Regions from separate parts of the Methylobacterium sp. 13MFTsu3.1M2 genome, predicted to be linked through region 1. Evidence: riboswitches for the same ligand, from Rfam matches in the RefSeq annotation. Region 1 holds a riboswitch; the other holds the start of a gene.
What was found. Region 1 has a riboswitch for thiamine pyrophosphate ahead of thiC (phosphomethylpyrimidine synthase ThiC). Riboswitches for the same ligand answer to the same signal wherever they lie in the genome.

Region 2: another riboswitch for thiamine pyrophosphate. It lies ahead of thiO (glycine oxidase ThiO); the one in region 1 lies ahead of thiC (phosphomethylpyrimidine synthase ThiC).

The regions. Positions count from the first base shown of each region.
Region 1 is NZ_FOMM01000014.1:172,523-179,953, reverse strand. Features, by position in the region: gene BM314_RS15715 (N-acetylglutaminylglutamine amidotransferase) at 1-1,375, shown strand, start outside; gene BM314_RS15710 (class II glutamine amidotransferase) at 1,494-2,318, shown strand; gene BM314_RS15705 (flagellar protein FlaG) at 2,329-2,667, opposite strand; gene BM314_RS15700 (TY-Chap domain-containing protein) at 2,922-3,440, shown strand; gene thiC (phosphomethylpyrimidine synthase ThiC) at 3,463-5,349, opposite strand; TPP riboswitch at 5,421-5,526, opposite strand; gene BM314_RS15690 (alpha/beta hydrolase) at 5,641-6,471, shown strand; gene BM314_RS15685 (HNH endonuclease family protein) at 6,487-6,861, shown strand; gene BM314_RS15680 (acyltransferase family protein) at 6,978-7,431, shown strand, end outside.
Region 2 is NZ_FOMM01000004.1:213,994-221,424, reverse strand. Features, by position in the region: gene BM314_RS04480 (glycosyltransferase) at 62-1,183, opposite strand; gene BM314_RS04475 (retropepsin-like aspartic protease family protein) at 1,581-2,033, opposite strand; TPP riboswitch at 2,321-2,449, shown strand; gene thiO (glycine oxidase ThiO) at 2,514-3,737, shown strand; gene thiS (sulfur carrier protein ThiS) at 3,734-3,946, shown strand; gene BM314_RS04460 (thiazole synthase) at 3,949-4,752, shown strand; gene BM314_RS04455 (thiamine phosphate synthase) at 4,749-5,405, shown strand; gene BM314_RS04450 (proteasome-type protease) at 5,464-6,216, opposite strand; gene BM314_RS04445 (transglutaminase family protein) at 6,261-7,088, opposite strand; gene BM314_RS04440 (alpha-E domain-containing protein) at 7,110-7,431, opposite strand, start outside.

The DNA.
Region 1 (7,431 bases):
GCGAGTCGTGCTGGCGCGCGACCGGCTCGGCGTGAAGCCGCTCTATTACAGCGAGACGAAGGGCCGCTTCCGCTTCGCCTCGTCGCTCCCGGCCCTGCTCGCCGCCGGAGACGTCGATACCGCGGTCGATCCGGTCGCGCTCCACCACTACATGAGCTGGCACGCGGGCGTCCCGGCCCCGCTCACCATCCTCAAGGGCGTGCGCAAGCTGCCACCGGCGACGATCCTGACGATCGAGCGGGACGGGACGCGGCACGCGTCGACCTACTGGACCCTGGCGATCGGCCCCCGCGCGGCCGACCGTGGCCGGACCGAGGCGGACTGGCGCGAGGCCGTCCTCGACGCCCTCGGCACCGCGGTCGAGCGCCGGCAGGTCGCCGACGTCCCGACGGGGGTTCTCCTCTCGGGCGGCCTGGACAGCTCGCTGCTGGTGGCCCTGCTGGCGCGCGGTGGCCAGCGCGGCCTCAAGACCTTCTCGGTGGGCTTCGACGCGGTGAACGGCGTCGAAGGCGACGAGTTCAAGTACTCGGACATCATCGCCGAGACCTTCGCCACCGACCACACGAAGCTCGCGGTCGACGGCACCCGGACGCTGGAGGCGCTGCCCGCGGCCATCGCGGCGATGTCGGAGCCGCAGATGAGCCACGACGCGGTGGCCTTCCTCCTGCTCTCGCAGGAGGTCGCCAAGCACGTGACGGTGATCCAGAGCGGGCAGGGCGCCGACGAAGTGTTCGGCGGCTATCACTGGTATCCGAAGCTGATGGGCTCGACGGACCCGGTCGCCGACTACGCGAAAGCGTATTTCGACCGCGACCATGCCGAGATGCGGGAGGCCCTGACGCCCGACATGGTCGGCGGCGATCACAGCACCGACTACATCGCGACCTTCTTCGCGAACTCGCGGAGCGACAGCGCCATCGACAAGACTCTGCAACTCGACCAGGAGGTCATGATGGTCGACGATCCGGTCAAGCGGGTCGACAACATGACGATGGCCTGCGGCCTCGAGGCGCGTGTGCCGTTCCTCGACCACGACCTCGTCGAGCTGGCGGCCCGTATCCCGGCGGAGCTAAAGGTCCGGGATGGCGGCAAGTACATCCTCAAGGAGGCCGCGCGGGCGGTCGTCCCGGCCGAGGTGATCGACCGCGAGAAGGGGTATTTCCCCGTTCCGGCGCTGAAGCACATCCGCGGCCCGTTCCTCGACTACGTCCGCGACGTGCTGGACCGGCCCGAGGCGCGCGCGCGCGGCATCTTCAACCGCGCCTACGTCGATCATCTGCTCGCCGATCCCGACGGCACGCTGACGCCCAAGGGCAACTCGAAGCTCTGGCAGGTGGCCCTTCTGGAGAGCTGGCTCCAGACGCACGGCGTCTGAGACGGGCCGCGGCACGCCTTTCGCGACGGATCGTGATCGACCGCGCGCTCAAGGTGCCGCGCTTTGTCCACGATCGTCTTGGATCAGCCGGTCGACAGACACCCGGAGAAGCCCGTCGATGTGCCGCTGGATCGCCTATGCGGGACGCACCATCCCGCTGGAGCACTACGTCACCGAGCCGTCCCACAGCCTCGTCTCGCAGAGCATCGCGGCGCTCGAATCGACCGCGGCGACCAACGGCGACGGGTTCGGGCTCGGCTGGTACGGTGATCACCCGGAGCCCGGCCGGTACCGCGAGGTCCAGCCCGCCTGGTCGGACGACAACCTGCGCTACCTGTGCCGGCACCTGCACTCGCACCTGTTCTTCGCGCACGTGCGCGCCGCGACCGGGACGCCGATCACCCGGCCGAACTGCCATCCCTTCGCCTGCGGTCCGTGGCTGTTCATGCACAACGGCTATATCGGCGACTGGAGCCGCCTGCGGCGCCCGGTCGAGGCGCTGATCCCGGACGAGCTGTACCCGTCGCGCGCGGGGACCACCGATTCCGAAGCGATCTTCCTCGGGCTGTTGGGCTGCGGCCTGATGGGACCGGGGCCGCGCCGCGATCCTGTCGAGGCGACGGCGCGCGCGCTCGCGCGCCTCACGGATCTCGCCGGGCCGCATCCGTTCCGGTTCACCGCGGCGCTGGCCGACGGGCGCGATCTCTACGCGTTCCGCTACGCCGCGAACGACAAGGCGAACTCGCTCTACTACCGCGCTTCGGAGGGCGGCGTGGTCGTTGCCTCGGAGCCGCTCGACCGGGATCACGGCACTTGGACGACGGTCGCCGAGAACAGCGTGCTCGTCGCGCGGCGGGACGCGCCGGTGGAGATCCTGTCGCTGGCGCAGTTCGGCCTGGCCGCGCCGCCGGTCGATGACTCGGTCCGCCGGCTGCGCGCCTGAGCGACTCCGCTCAGGCGACGCGGGAGAGGCTGCCGCTCTGCGAACCCTGCGTGCTGCGGGCGGAATCGTAGGCGCGATTGCGCAGGGCGGTCTCGCTCGGGAGCTGGTCGATCACGTTGCCGGACGACGGATCGACCACCTGGAACACGATCGAGCTGGTGTCCGGATCCTGGATGTACCGCGCCTTGCCGCCGTTCGTGCCGATGTCGAGCTTCACCGCGGGCTCGAGCGGCTTGGCGGAGGTCTCGGGCTCGGGCGCCTGCTGGGTCACGGCGGCGGCGGCCGTCGCTCCGAGCGCGTCGAGGCCTTGCGGCCCCGGCGTCGTGGATGTCAGCGTTCGGATCTCCATCGCCGGTCTCCTGCGATCCTGTGATCGAAGGATTGAGGCGCGGTCCTGCCTAATCGTTCCTTAATGGCGACCGCCGGTCCACCGGATGATGCGGCGGGATCGGAGATGCGATGAACATCGCGTTACCGGGGCGACACAAATCCGTGCTGAATTTTCTCCTGGGTCGACTCGGCGCCCAGCCGGTTCGTCTTCCCGCAACGGGACTGCGGCCCGCCCCGCGCAGCGTGGAGCACGCGATGTACAGGATCTCGGCGATGCTCGTCTTGGCGACCAGTCCCGCGCTCGCCGCGCCGGCCGCGGCTGGCGATCCGGGTACGCGCGCGCCGTTCATCCGCGAGCACCGCTGCGCCGTCGTGGAGCGTCTCGACGCCATCCACAGGCGCGGGCCGGTCGACGTCTCGCGCGACCGCTTCATCGTCGTCGCGCCGCACGGACAGGCGCAGCGCTACGTCCAGTGCATCTTCCAGGATCGGGATACGCGGATGTTCTGCGAGGCCGCGTCGGGCGCCTACGGGCCACCCGGCCGAAGGCGCCTGCGGCTGGATGCGACGGCACGGCAGGCGCTGGCGGCGCTCGGATACGTCCAGGCGGACCCGGCGGAGAACTTCGCGCGCCTGGTGGAGCTGGGATCGCCGCCCGACACGGGCATCGCCGCGGATCTGATGCTCGCGGCGCTGCACGATGCCTACGGCGCCCGCCCGGGCGACATTCTCGATATCGAGGCCCCGCACGGCGGAACGCCGGGGCGGGGCTGCGGCGCGCCCGAATCCTGAGCGGACCGGGCGCGCCGCCATCTCACTCGGCGGCGTCGACGTAGAGCTTGCCGCCCTCGGCCAGGAATTCCTGCGACTTCGCCCGCATGCCGGCCTCGGCCTCGGCCTTCGACATCGCGGGCGCCGCGCCCACGACTTCGCCGGCCTCCTCCATCGCCAGCACCTCGGCGCGCAGGTCCTGCGTGATCTTCATCGAGCAGAATTTCGGCCCGCACATCGAGCAGAAATGCGCGACCTTGTGGGCGTCCTTCGGCAGGGTCTCGTCGTGGAAGCGCCGGGCGGTATCCGGATCGAGGCCCAGGTTGAACTGGTCCTCCCAGCGGAAGTCGAACCGGGCGCGGCTGAGCGCGTCGTCCCGGAGCTGCGCGGCGGGATGCCCCTTGGCGAGGTCTGCGGCGTGGGCGGCGATCTTGTAGGTGATGACGCCGGTCTTCACGTCGTCCCGGTCCGGCAGGCCGAGATGCTCCTTCGGGGTGACGTAGCAGAGCATCGCGGTGCCGAACCAGCCGATCATGGCGGCGCCGATGCCCGAGGTGATGTGGTCGTAGCCGGGGGCGATGTCGGTGGTCAGCGGACCGAGGGTGTAGAACGGCGCCTCGCCGCACTCCTTCAGCTGCTTCTCCATGTTGACCTTGATCTTGTGCATCGGCACGTGGCCGGGGCCCTCGATCATCACTTGGCAGCCCTTGTCCCAGGCGACCTTGGTCAATTCGCCCAGCGTCTCCAGCTCGCCGAACTGGGCGGCGTCGTTGGCGTCGGCGATCGAGCCCGGGCGCAGGCCGTCGCCCAGGGAGAACGAGACGTCGTAGGCCCGCATGATGTCGCAGATCTCGTCGAACCGCTCGTAGAGGAACGATTCCCGGTGCCCGGCGAGGCACCAGCGGGCCATGATCGAGCCGCCGCGCGAGACGATGCCGGTGACGCGCCGCGCGGTCAGCGGCACGTGGGCGAGGCGCACGCCGGCATGGATGGTGAAGTAGTCGATGCCTTGCTCGGCCTGCTCGATCAGCGTGTCCTTGAAGACCTCCCAGTCGAGCTTGAGCGGGTCGCCGCCGACCTTCTCCAGCGCCTGGTAGATCGGCACCGTGCCGATCGGGACCGGGCTGTTGCGGATGATCCACGAGCGGATGTTGTGGATGTTGCGGCCGGTGGACAGGTCCATGACCGTGTCGGCGCCCCAGCGGATCGACCAGACGAGCTTCTCGACCTCGTCGGCGGCCGAGGAGGTCACGGCGGAGTTGCCGATGTTGGCGTTGATCTTGACCAGGAAGTTCCGGCCGATCGCCATCGGCTCCAGCTCGGTGTGGTTGATGTTGGCCGGGATGATCGCCCGGCCGCGGGCGATCTCGTCGCGCACGAATTCCGGGGTGATGAAGGGCGGGACCGAGGCCCCGAAGCTCTGGCCGTCCGCGAGCGCGGCCTCGGCGCCCGCGAGCATGGCCTCGCGGCAGACGTTCTCGCGATGGGCGACGTAGATCATCTCCTCGGTGATGATCCCCGCGCGGGCGAACTCGTACTGGGTCACCATCTGGCCCGGGGCCGCCTTGCGGATGGTCCGCTCGGCGGGGCAGGGGGCCACGAGCTTGTCGCCCGCGAATCCGTTATCCTCGGGCTTCACCGCGCGCGGCGCGACGGCCGCGTAGCCGCGGGCCGCGACCCAGGGCTCGCGCACGCCGGGGAGGCCGGCATTGAGGTCGATGCGGGCATCGGTCTCGGTGTAGGGGCCCGACGGGTCGTAGACCCGCACCGGTTCCTCCTTCGGATCGGAGAGGACGATCTCGCGATAGGGGACGCGGATGTCCGGCCGCCCGGCCGGGTTCGCGTACGCCTTGCGCGATCCGGTGACCGGACCCGTGGTCACGGTCTCGGGGCTGCCTTTCACGTCCTTCGGGAGAACGGGTGCGTTCATCGTGGGCCTCTCCTCGTGCTGGAGCGGTCCGGTCCACGCGATGGCCGAGATGAGATGAGGTCGCGCGAGATGCGACCGCAGGTTCCCGTCCCTCCGCCGGTATGAGCCGGATCAGGTTCAAGGGTCAGGGCAGCGTGCCCAATCTCAGCCCTCTTCAGGGCCCCCCTCGGAACGGTTCCAGACTCGGGCCCGCGGACGGCTTTGTCAATGCTGACCGGCCGCCCTAGAAAACACATCCCCGAAACCGTTCGTCCGAACGCACGCGTTCTCTCGCACCGCGATCGCACCGCAATGCGCCTCATCGCCGGCCTCCTGCTCGCCGCGCTCCTCCTCTGCGGGCTGGCCTGCGCCGCGCTCGCGCTCGGGCAGCGCCGGTTCCTCTATCCGGGCGCCTTCGGGCCGCAGAACCCGTGGACGATCCCGCCGGGCCTTGCGACGATCACGGTCGCGACCCCCGACGGCGAGACCCTGCACGGCCTGTGGCGGCCTCCGCGGCCGGGCTGCGGCGTCGTCGTGAGCTTCCACGGCAACGGATCCCGCCCCGAGCCGCACGCGGCCCGCTTCGCCGCGGAGCCCTGGCGGGCGCGCGGCTGGGGCGTGCTCACTGTGGCCTATCGCGGCTATCCCGGCTCCACCGGCAGCCCCAGCGAGGATGGGCTGATCCGCGACGGGCTGGCGGCCGTCGAGGCCGCGCGGGCGCGGGCGCCCGACGCGCCGATCCTCCTCCACGGACACTTCCTCGGGGCCGCCGTGGCCGTGGCCGTCGCCGAACGGGTGCCGACGATCGGCCTGTACCTGGAGGCGCCGTTCGACTCGATGACCCACACCGTGCGGCTGCATGTCCCGCTAGCCCCGATCTGGCTCCTGCGCGACACGTACCGCTCGGACCTGCGCATCCGCGACGGGTCGGCGCCCGTGCTGATCGTGCAGGGCCGCGACGACACGGTGGTGCCGGCCAAGCTGGCGCGGAACCTCGCCGAGGCGGCCGGCCCGCGGGCGCGGATCGACGTGATCCCGGGGGACCACGTCTCCATCCTGGGGAGCCGGGATCGCGAGGCCGAAGCGCTGTTCGGACAGGGCGTCGGTCCGGCCTGCCCGCAGCCGGTGGACCAGCAGGGGTAGGAGAGGGAGGCTCGCGTGGTCGGACGGCGCTCGCAGCGCTGGAGCGCCGAGGATCCGGACGCGCCGGGCGTCCCGGGCCCGCCGGACCCGGTCTGCCCCCTCTGCGAGCGCCCGATCCCGCGCCGCGCCCGCTCCAGCCTCCATCACCTCACGCCGAAGCTGAAGGGCGGGACCCATCGCGGCACGGTCCGGCTGCACCAGATCTGCCACTCGGCGATCCACGCCCGCTACAGCGAGGCGGAGATCGCCAAGCGCCTCGCCGACGTCGAGGCCCTGCGCGCCGATCCGGAGATCGCGCGCTTCCTCGTCTGGATCCGCGGCAAGCCCGACGATTTCCACGCCGCCACGCGCATGACCCGCGAGCGGAAGTCGGCGCGCCGCCAGATCTGACACCTGCCCGGCCGGCGTTTACCGGGCGTTCGTCACATCCGCAGGTGGCCGCCGCCCCGTTCCTTGCCGTCAACCCGAACCGGTCCAGGATCGCCCCGATCGCGAGGGTTCGGACGATGGCCGGGGTCGGGGATACGGGGGATCGACTCGCCTGGGTCGATATCGCCAAGGGGATCTGCATCCTCCTGGTCGTCATGATGCATTCGGTCATCGGCACCGGCGAGGCCATGGGCGGCGAGGGCTTCCTCCACCCGGTCGTCGCCTTCGCGAAGCCGTTCCGGATCCCGGACTTCTTCCTGCTCTCCGGCCTGTTCGTGGGACGGGTGATCGACCGCGACTGGCGCCTGTTCTCCGACCGCCGGGTCGTCCACTTCGCCTATTTCTACCTCCTCTGGCTGGTGATCCAGTCGGTCGCAAAGTACGGCAAGATCGTCGGCGATGCCGGTCCCGCGGCCTTCGCGGTGCATCTCGCCCACGCACTGATCGAGCCCTATTCCAGCCTCTGGTTCATCTACCTGCTGGCGGTGTTCTCGGTGGTCACCAAGGCCCTGCGCCGCGTGCCCGGCGGCG
Region 2 (7,431 bases), on a different contig from region 1:
GCGGCGCTCGCGGAGATCCGCCGCGATCTAAGGCTCGCGGGCGATCCGCGCGCGGTGCGTGTCACCACGTCGGCACGAACGGCAGAGCGTAGGGTGTGTGCCGGCAACCCCAGACCGGATCGATCATCTGCGCCATCACGTCCCGGGCCAGGGCGCCGGCGCGTATTGCGACCTCCCGCGGGACATGCGCTCGCTCGAGGATCTTCAGGCAGGCATGTCCGCAGGCGCTGAACTGGCCGCTGTGGTACGCGTTGAGGGCGAACTCGTCGAGCAAACCATACTCGTAGACCCACGGGTTCAGGGAGATGCCCTCGCTGGGAAGCTCGAGAGCCAAGCCCGCCTCGGCGTAACGATAGCCTTCCGCGAACCGCTTCCTCAGCCTGCAGAATCGGCTGGCCCCGTGGCGCGCCTCCGCCCGTCCCGGACGGATTGCGGTGGCGCGCTCGTAGAGCTGCAGCACCCTGTCCTCCGGCTCGTCGAGGCGCTCCGCGTTCACCGCGGCCATCAGCAAGTTGAAATAGACCTCCTCGTCCCACCCGCCGAGATCGGCCCGCTTCAGGAAGCAGGCGAGCGCTTTCCGGTACTCGCCGGCGGCGTCGTAGGTGGTGCCGAGGTACATCGTGTACCGGGCGATCATGAAGGGGTCCGTCTCGACCGCCAGCGCCTTCTCGAGGACGGCGATATCCCGCGCGTCCGCCGTCGCGTCGCGGTGGCGGGCACCGTCGTCGCCCCGACGCATCGCGAGGGGGAGGATCGGTGTCTCTGTCACGCCGGGGCAGCTGAGGAATTCGTGCAGGACGCCCCGGTAACGCCAGTTCTCCCGGGTGCTGACCAGCTGGTTGCGCCAGTACCGCGTGTGCGCGTCGATGATCTCGAACCGATAGCCGGGCGCACGCAGCTTCGGCATCGTGAAGTCCGCCGGGATGATCAGCTCATCGTCGGCGTCGATGATCAATGCGTACTGCGCGTGACGCCGCGCGAGTTTCAAGGCCTCGTTCCGGTTGAAGGCGAAATCAACCCAGGGGCGCTCGACCAGGGCACCCGGTATGTCCGCGAGCGCGGCACGGACGACATCCTGGGTTCCATCCGTCGAGCCGGTATCGACGACGATCCAATGATCGATGATCGGACGAACAGAATCGAGGCAACGGCGGATAACGTGGGCCTCGTCCTTCACGATCATAGACAAACAGATCGTCGATCCGCGATTCTTCATACCGAAGCCGTCCCGTCGTGCGCTCACGCGTCGGATGCGCAGTCATGAACGCTCCTAGCATTGCCGGAATGCGCTGACAAAACAAACATATCCTTCTGCAAAATTTGGATTAAATATATGAAACGACATATAATCGGCCAGTTATATATAAATACTCCGGCTCACGGTCTTATGACTGCAAATACCCGCGACCGATAGACTGATCGAGCGGATCAGGAGACACCCGCCATCGGGCTGGCACGAGGCCCGAACGCCGTAGGTCATCGGCGCGGGCGTTGGGCCCGCAGCCGATCCCGTGGTGCAGGCCCGGGGCCCGCCACAGGCGCGCCTCGACCAGACAGATCAGCGTCGATCTCCGGCCGCTTCAGCCCCTGAGCGTCATCGTGCTGCCGGAGATGCCGAAATCGCGCAGACGCCTGAGGAACGACATGCCCAGCAGGCTCGTCGACAGGAGCCCGCGCGGGATCACGACCGCATCGACGTCCCGGACCGTGATCGATCCGATCTGCACGATGGCGATCCGGATCGGCGCCACGCGGACCGTGCCGTTCGCGGTGTTCCAGACGCGGGTGAAATCGGTCGGAGTGATCCGGATCCCGATCCGCGCGGCATCCTCCTCGGAGAACGCGCAGGCGCTCGCTCCCGTATCGACCATCATCGGCAGCGAGCGGCCGTCCAGCAGCGCGTTGACGAAGAAGTGGCCGTTGCGCCCGGCCTGGAGAGCCACGCCGGCGGCGTCGACTGCGGGAACGGGCTCCGGCGGCGGCGTGACGGCGAGGGCCACCGGCGCCGGCCTCATGCCGTCGCGCAGCTTCAAGGCGGCCGTGACACCGAGGAAACCGAGCAGGCAGATCAATAGGATTGCGCGCACGCGAGTCCGCCCGTGACGTGGAGTGCCGGCGACCGGAGACGTTCCGGAATCCCGGTGATGAGATGCTAGACCGGTGAAGGGATGATGCGCGATCGCGGTCGCCGCCGCGGCGCGCGCGCCGATTCCGCTCCGCTTGGTGTCCAGATCGTCACCGGGATCGGCGGATTGTCGCGGGAACGACTGGATGCTCGCGGCGCGGGGTTGACCGGCAGCGGCCGGGGAGCCACATCTGCGTCTGTTCCAGGGAGATCCCCGGCAAGGGGCTGAGAAACCGCTGGCACGTCCGTCAGGACCTGCGGCGCGGAAATCCTTCGAACCTGATCCGGCTCATACCGGCGTAGGGATTGGACCGCGGCCGCCTGAAAGGCAGGCCACAGCTTCTCACCGAAGCGCACGGCCCGATCTCCGCGACGGCAATCCGCGGAGATGATTGTGCCCCTCGACCGACCCGCCTCACCGATCGGCCGCCGCCGCAACCCGGACGGCAGCGTCGCGCCGGCGACCCTTCCGGCGCGGACGGACGTCGCCGTGGTCGGCGGCGGGCTGATCGGGCTGTCGATCGCGTGGCGCCTCGCCCGGGCCGGCCGCGCCGTGACGGTGCTGGAGCGGGACACGATCGGGGCGGGCGCGAGCCTCGCGGCCACCGGCATGCTGGCCCCGGCCGCCGAGCACGAGCCGGGCTCCGATCCGCTGCTCCCTCTCGCCCTGGACTCGCTGCGGCTCTGGCCCGAGTTCCGCGACGCCCTGGAGGCCGAGTCCGGCCGGGCGATCGACTACCGCGCCGACGGCACCCTGGTGCTGGCGGTCGGCCGCGACGAGGTCGAGCGCCTGCGCTTCCGCTACGACCTTCAGCGCCGCTCGGGACTCGAGGCCACGTGGCTGCCGGGCAGCGAGGTGCGGCGCCTGGAGCCGGGCCTGCGCCCCTCCGTCACCGCCGGGATCCATTGTCCGCGCGACCATCAGGTCGATCCTCGCCTAGTCATGGACGCCCTCACCGAGGCCTGCCGCCGCGCCGGAGTGATCCTGGCGGAGCGGACCCCCGTCACCGCCCTGGACTGGTCGGGTGGCCGCGTGACCGGGATCCGCGCCGGCGACCGCGTCGTGTCGGCTGAGACCGTCATCCTCGCCTCCGGCGCCTGGAGTGGGGAGGGCGGCCTGCTGCCCGACGCGCTCGCCCTTCCGGTCCGCCCGCTGAAGGGCCAGTCCCTGGCCCTGCGCACCACCGCCCGGACCGGTACCCTGGCGCGGATGGTCTGGACCGAGCAGGTCCACATGGCCCCGAAGAGCGACGGCCAGCTCGTCGTGGGCGCGACCGTGGAGGATTGTGGCTTCCGTCCCGGCGTCACCGCGGGCGGGCTCTACGCCCTGCTGGAGGGCGCCCGCCGGGTGCTGCCCGGCATCGAGGAGATGGAGGTGGAGGCTGTGTGGAGCGGCTACCGACCGACTTCGGACGACGACGCACCGATCCTCGACGCGATCGCCCCTGGCCTCGTCGCCGCCACCGGGCATCACCGCAACGGCTACCTGCTCGCCCCGGTCACCGCCGACGCGATCGCCGCGCTGGTGCTGCGCGGCGCGCTGCCGGAGGTGGCGCGTCCCTTCACCCGCGCGCGCTTCGGCCAGCCGGAAGCGCTGAGGGCCTCGGCATGAAACTCCTGGTCAACGGTGAGCCGCGCGAGTGCGCGGTCGAGACGGTGGACGCCCTGTTCCGCCTCGAGGCGGAGGAGAGCAGTATCGAGAGTCCGCAGGGTGTCGCCATCGCGCTGAACGGCCGCGTTCTGCGCCGCCGGGACTGGGGCGAGACACCGGTCGCGGAGGGCGACCGGGTCGAGATCGTCCGCGCCATGCAGGGAGGTTGAGCATGGACCAGAGTCACACGCCGCCGCGCCCCGAGGGTGGGGATGACAGCCTGACCATCGCCGGGGTGAGGCTGTCGTCCCGGCTGTTCATCGGCACCGCCGGCTACCCGACGCAGGCGATCATGCGCGACGCCGTCGCGGCGAGCGGCGCCGACGTGGTCACCGCCTCGATCCGCCGGGTCTCGCTGCAGGGCCACGGCTCGGACACGGTCAAGATCCTGAAGGGCAAGCGCTTCCTGCCGAACACCGCCGGCTGCGAGACGGCCCGGGACGCGATCATGACCGCCGAGCTCGCCCGCGAGGCGCTCGACACCAACTGGATCAAGGTCGAGGTGATCGGCGACCGCGAGACGCTCTACCCGGACGTGATGGAGCTGATCGAGGCCTGCCGCCATCTCGTGGACGACGGCTTCGTCGTGCTGCCCTACTGCAACGACGACCCGATCGTGTGCCAGCGCCTGGAGGATCTCGGCTGCGCCGCGGTGATGCCCATGGGCTCGCTGATCGGCTCCGGGATGGGTGTCGCCAATCCGGCCAACTTGGAGCTGATCTGCCGCCGGGCGACGGTGCCGGTGGTGGTCGATGCCGGCATCGGCACCGCATCGGACGCGGTGATCGCCATGGAACTCGGCGCCTCCGCCTGCCTCATCAACACCGCCGTGGCCAAGGCCGACGATCCGGTGCGGATGGCTCGCGCCATGGGCCGGGCCGTGGAGGCCGGGCGCGACGCCTACCTCGCCGGGCGGATCCCCCGCCGCGGCCGGGCCGAGCCGTCGAGCCCGCAGCTCGGCCTCGTCGGCTCGTGAGGGCGCTGCCGTCGCCGCTGCTCGCGGTGACGGACCGGCACGGGCATCCGCGGCCCCTCGCCGAGACCGTCCAGGCGGTCCTCGACGGCGGCGGGCGCTGGATCTGGTTCCGCGACAGGGACCTGGAGGCGGATGCCCGCCTGCGCCTCGGCGCGCGCGTGGCCGAGCGCGTGCGAGCCGCGAACGGCGTCCTGACGATCGGAGGCGACGTCGCGCTCGCGCGCGCCCTCGGTGCCGACGGCGTGCATCTCGGCGGCGGCTCGGGACCGGAGGTGATCGCGGCGGCGCGGGCCACCCTGGGCGCGGCTGCGCTCATCGGCGTTTCCGCGCACGCGCCGCACGAGGCCGCGGCCGCCGCGCGGGCCGGCGCCGACTACGTGACCCTCAGCCCCATCTTCACGACCACGAGCAAGCCCGGTTACGGACCGGCTCTCGGACCGGAGGGCCTCGCCGCCGCACGCGCGGCGGGCCTGCCGATCGTGGCTCTGGGCGGTGTCGGTCCGGAGGTAATCGGGGCCTGTCGCGCGGCGGGGGCGGCGGGCTTCGCCGTCATGGGCGGCCCGATGCGGGCGATGGATCCGGCCGAGGCGACCCGGGCGCTCCTGAAGGCCTGGGGCGCAGCGGAGTCTTCAGCGGCTCGGACAGCCACGTAGAAATCTGCCCCCGTCCCGGCGAGCGCAGCGGAGCAAGACGGCCGATGCTGTGGTTGCTCTAGGCGTTGGACGGTCCGTAGGGCGGGCGCGGGATCGCCCGGTGCGCCGCGCGCAGCGCAGCCGACCAGCGCTCGCGCAGATCGTGGAAGTAGCCCTCGCCGGCCTCGATCCGGTGGTTCACCTCGAGCGTCAGCGCGTTCCGGCGAGCGACGGCGATGTCGATCGGCAGGCCGACGCCCAGATTGGAGCGCATGGTCGAATCCATCGAGACCAAGCTCACCTTGAGGGCGTCGTAGAGGTCGGTCGTGTACTTCACGGCGCGGTCGAGGATCGGCTTGCCGTACTTGTGCTCACCGATCTGGAGGAACGGCGCGTCGGTGCTGCACTCGATGAAATTGCCGGCGGAGTAGATCAGGTACAGCCGCATCTCGCCGGTGCCGATCTGGCCGCCGAACAGCAGCGAGATCGAGAACCGGATATTGGCCGCCTCGAACCCGTCCTTCTCGATGGCGCGCACCCGCCGGATGGCCCGGCCGATCAGCTGCGCCGCCTGGAACATCGTCGGCGCCTCGACGAGCTTCTGCGGCGGCTCACCCTCCTCCTCGCCGGGCACGCCCTCCTGGAGCAGGCTGAGCACCGACTGGGTGATCGAGAGGTTGCCCGCGGAGGCGAGCATCATCACCCGCTCGCCCGGCACGTTGAAATGGTGGAGCTTGCGGTAGGTCGAGATGTCGTCGAGCCCCGCATTGGTGCGGGTATCGGCGACCATGACCAGCCCTTCCTCCACCAGGACACCGACGCAGTAGGTCATCGTTTTCGGGCTCTCGTGCGGTCGGCGGACCGGGGTCGGGACGGTCAGGATTGAGCGGCGGCCCTGCCTTGCTCGACCCGCAGCTTCACGTCCAGTGTTTCGGTGCCACCGCCGGTCCGGCTGCCGCGGATCGGCGCCGCCCCGAGATAGTCCAGGCCGGTGGCGACGCGGATGTAGTTGTCCGTCGGGCTGACATCGTAGCACGGGTCGAACGCCACCCAGCCGAGATCCGGCACCAGGGCCTCGACCCAGCCGTGGGGCGCCTCGACATCCGCCTGCCCGTCCTCCCGGGCCCGGTAGCCGGCGACGTAGCGCGCCGGGATGCCGATGTGGCGGGCGGCGGCGATGAGCACGTGGGCGAGATCCTGGCAGATTCCGCGGCCCGCCGCGAACGCCTTGCCGGCCGGCACCGCGCCGCTCGCGGGACCGGGCTCGTGGGCCACAGCACCGTGGACCGCCCCCATCAGCCGGTGGAGTCGGGCCAAGGTCGCACCGTCGTCCTCGGCGGCGACGCGCTCCGCGAAGGCGTGCAACTCCGGGCTCGCGGCGCACAGGTCCGTGTCGCGCAGGTAGAACTCGTCCGGCAGGCGCTCCACCGTGCCACGCACGACGCCGTGCGTGTCGTCGGTGTCGACCTCGCCGGTGACCCGGATGGTCAGGGCGTCGGCCGGCTCGTCCGGGGTGAACCAGTGGACGACGTTGCCGAACCCGTCCTCGCGGGCGGTCAGCCGCCCGTCGACGGTGGTGTCGATCCGCCACCCGCGGACGTACTGCCCATCATGGTCGCGCGGCGTCAGCCGCAGGACCTGCACGAGCCCGCGGGCGGGCTGCTCGTACGTGTAGATGGTCTCGTGAACCACGCGGATGCGCATGCGCCGTCCTGTCCGTCCTGTTCAGCCGACCAGATACTGCTTCGCGATCGCCTCGCCCACCTTGTTGTTCTCGGCGATGAACGCCTCGACGAACTCGTGCAGCCCGGTGGCGAAGACCCGGTCGATATCCTCGCCCTCCAGCTTCGCCAACATGTTTCCGGCGAGGCGCTGGCTCGGGCCCCGGCGGCCGTAGGCGTCGGCGATCAGGTCGAGATACTCGACGATCACGCCGTAGCAGTTCGCGAAGGAGCGCGGCATCTGCTTGTTGAGCATCAGGAGGTCGGCCACCAGCAGCGGCTTGATGCTCTCCCGGTAGACCCAGTGGTAGGCGTTGAACGCCGAC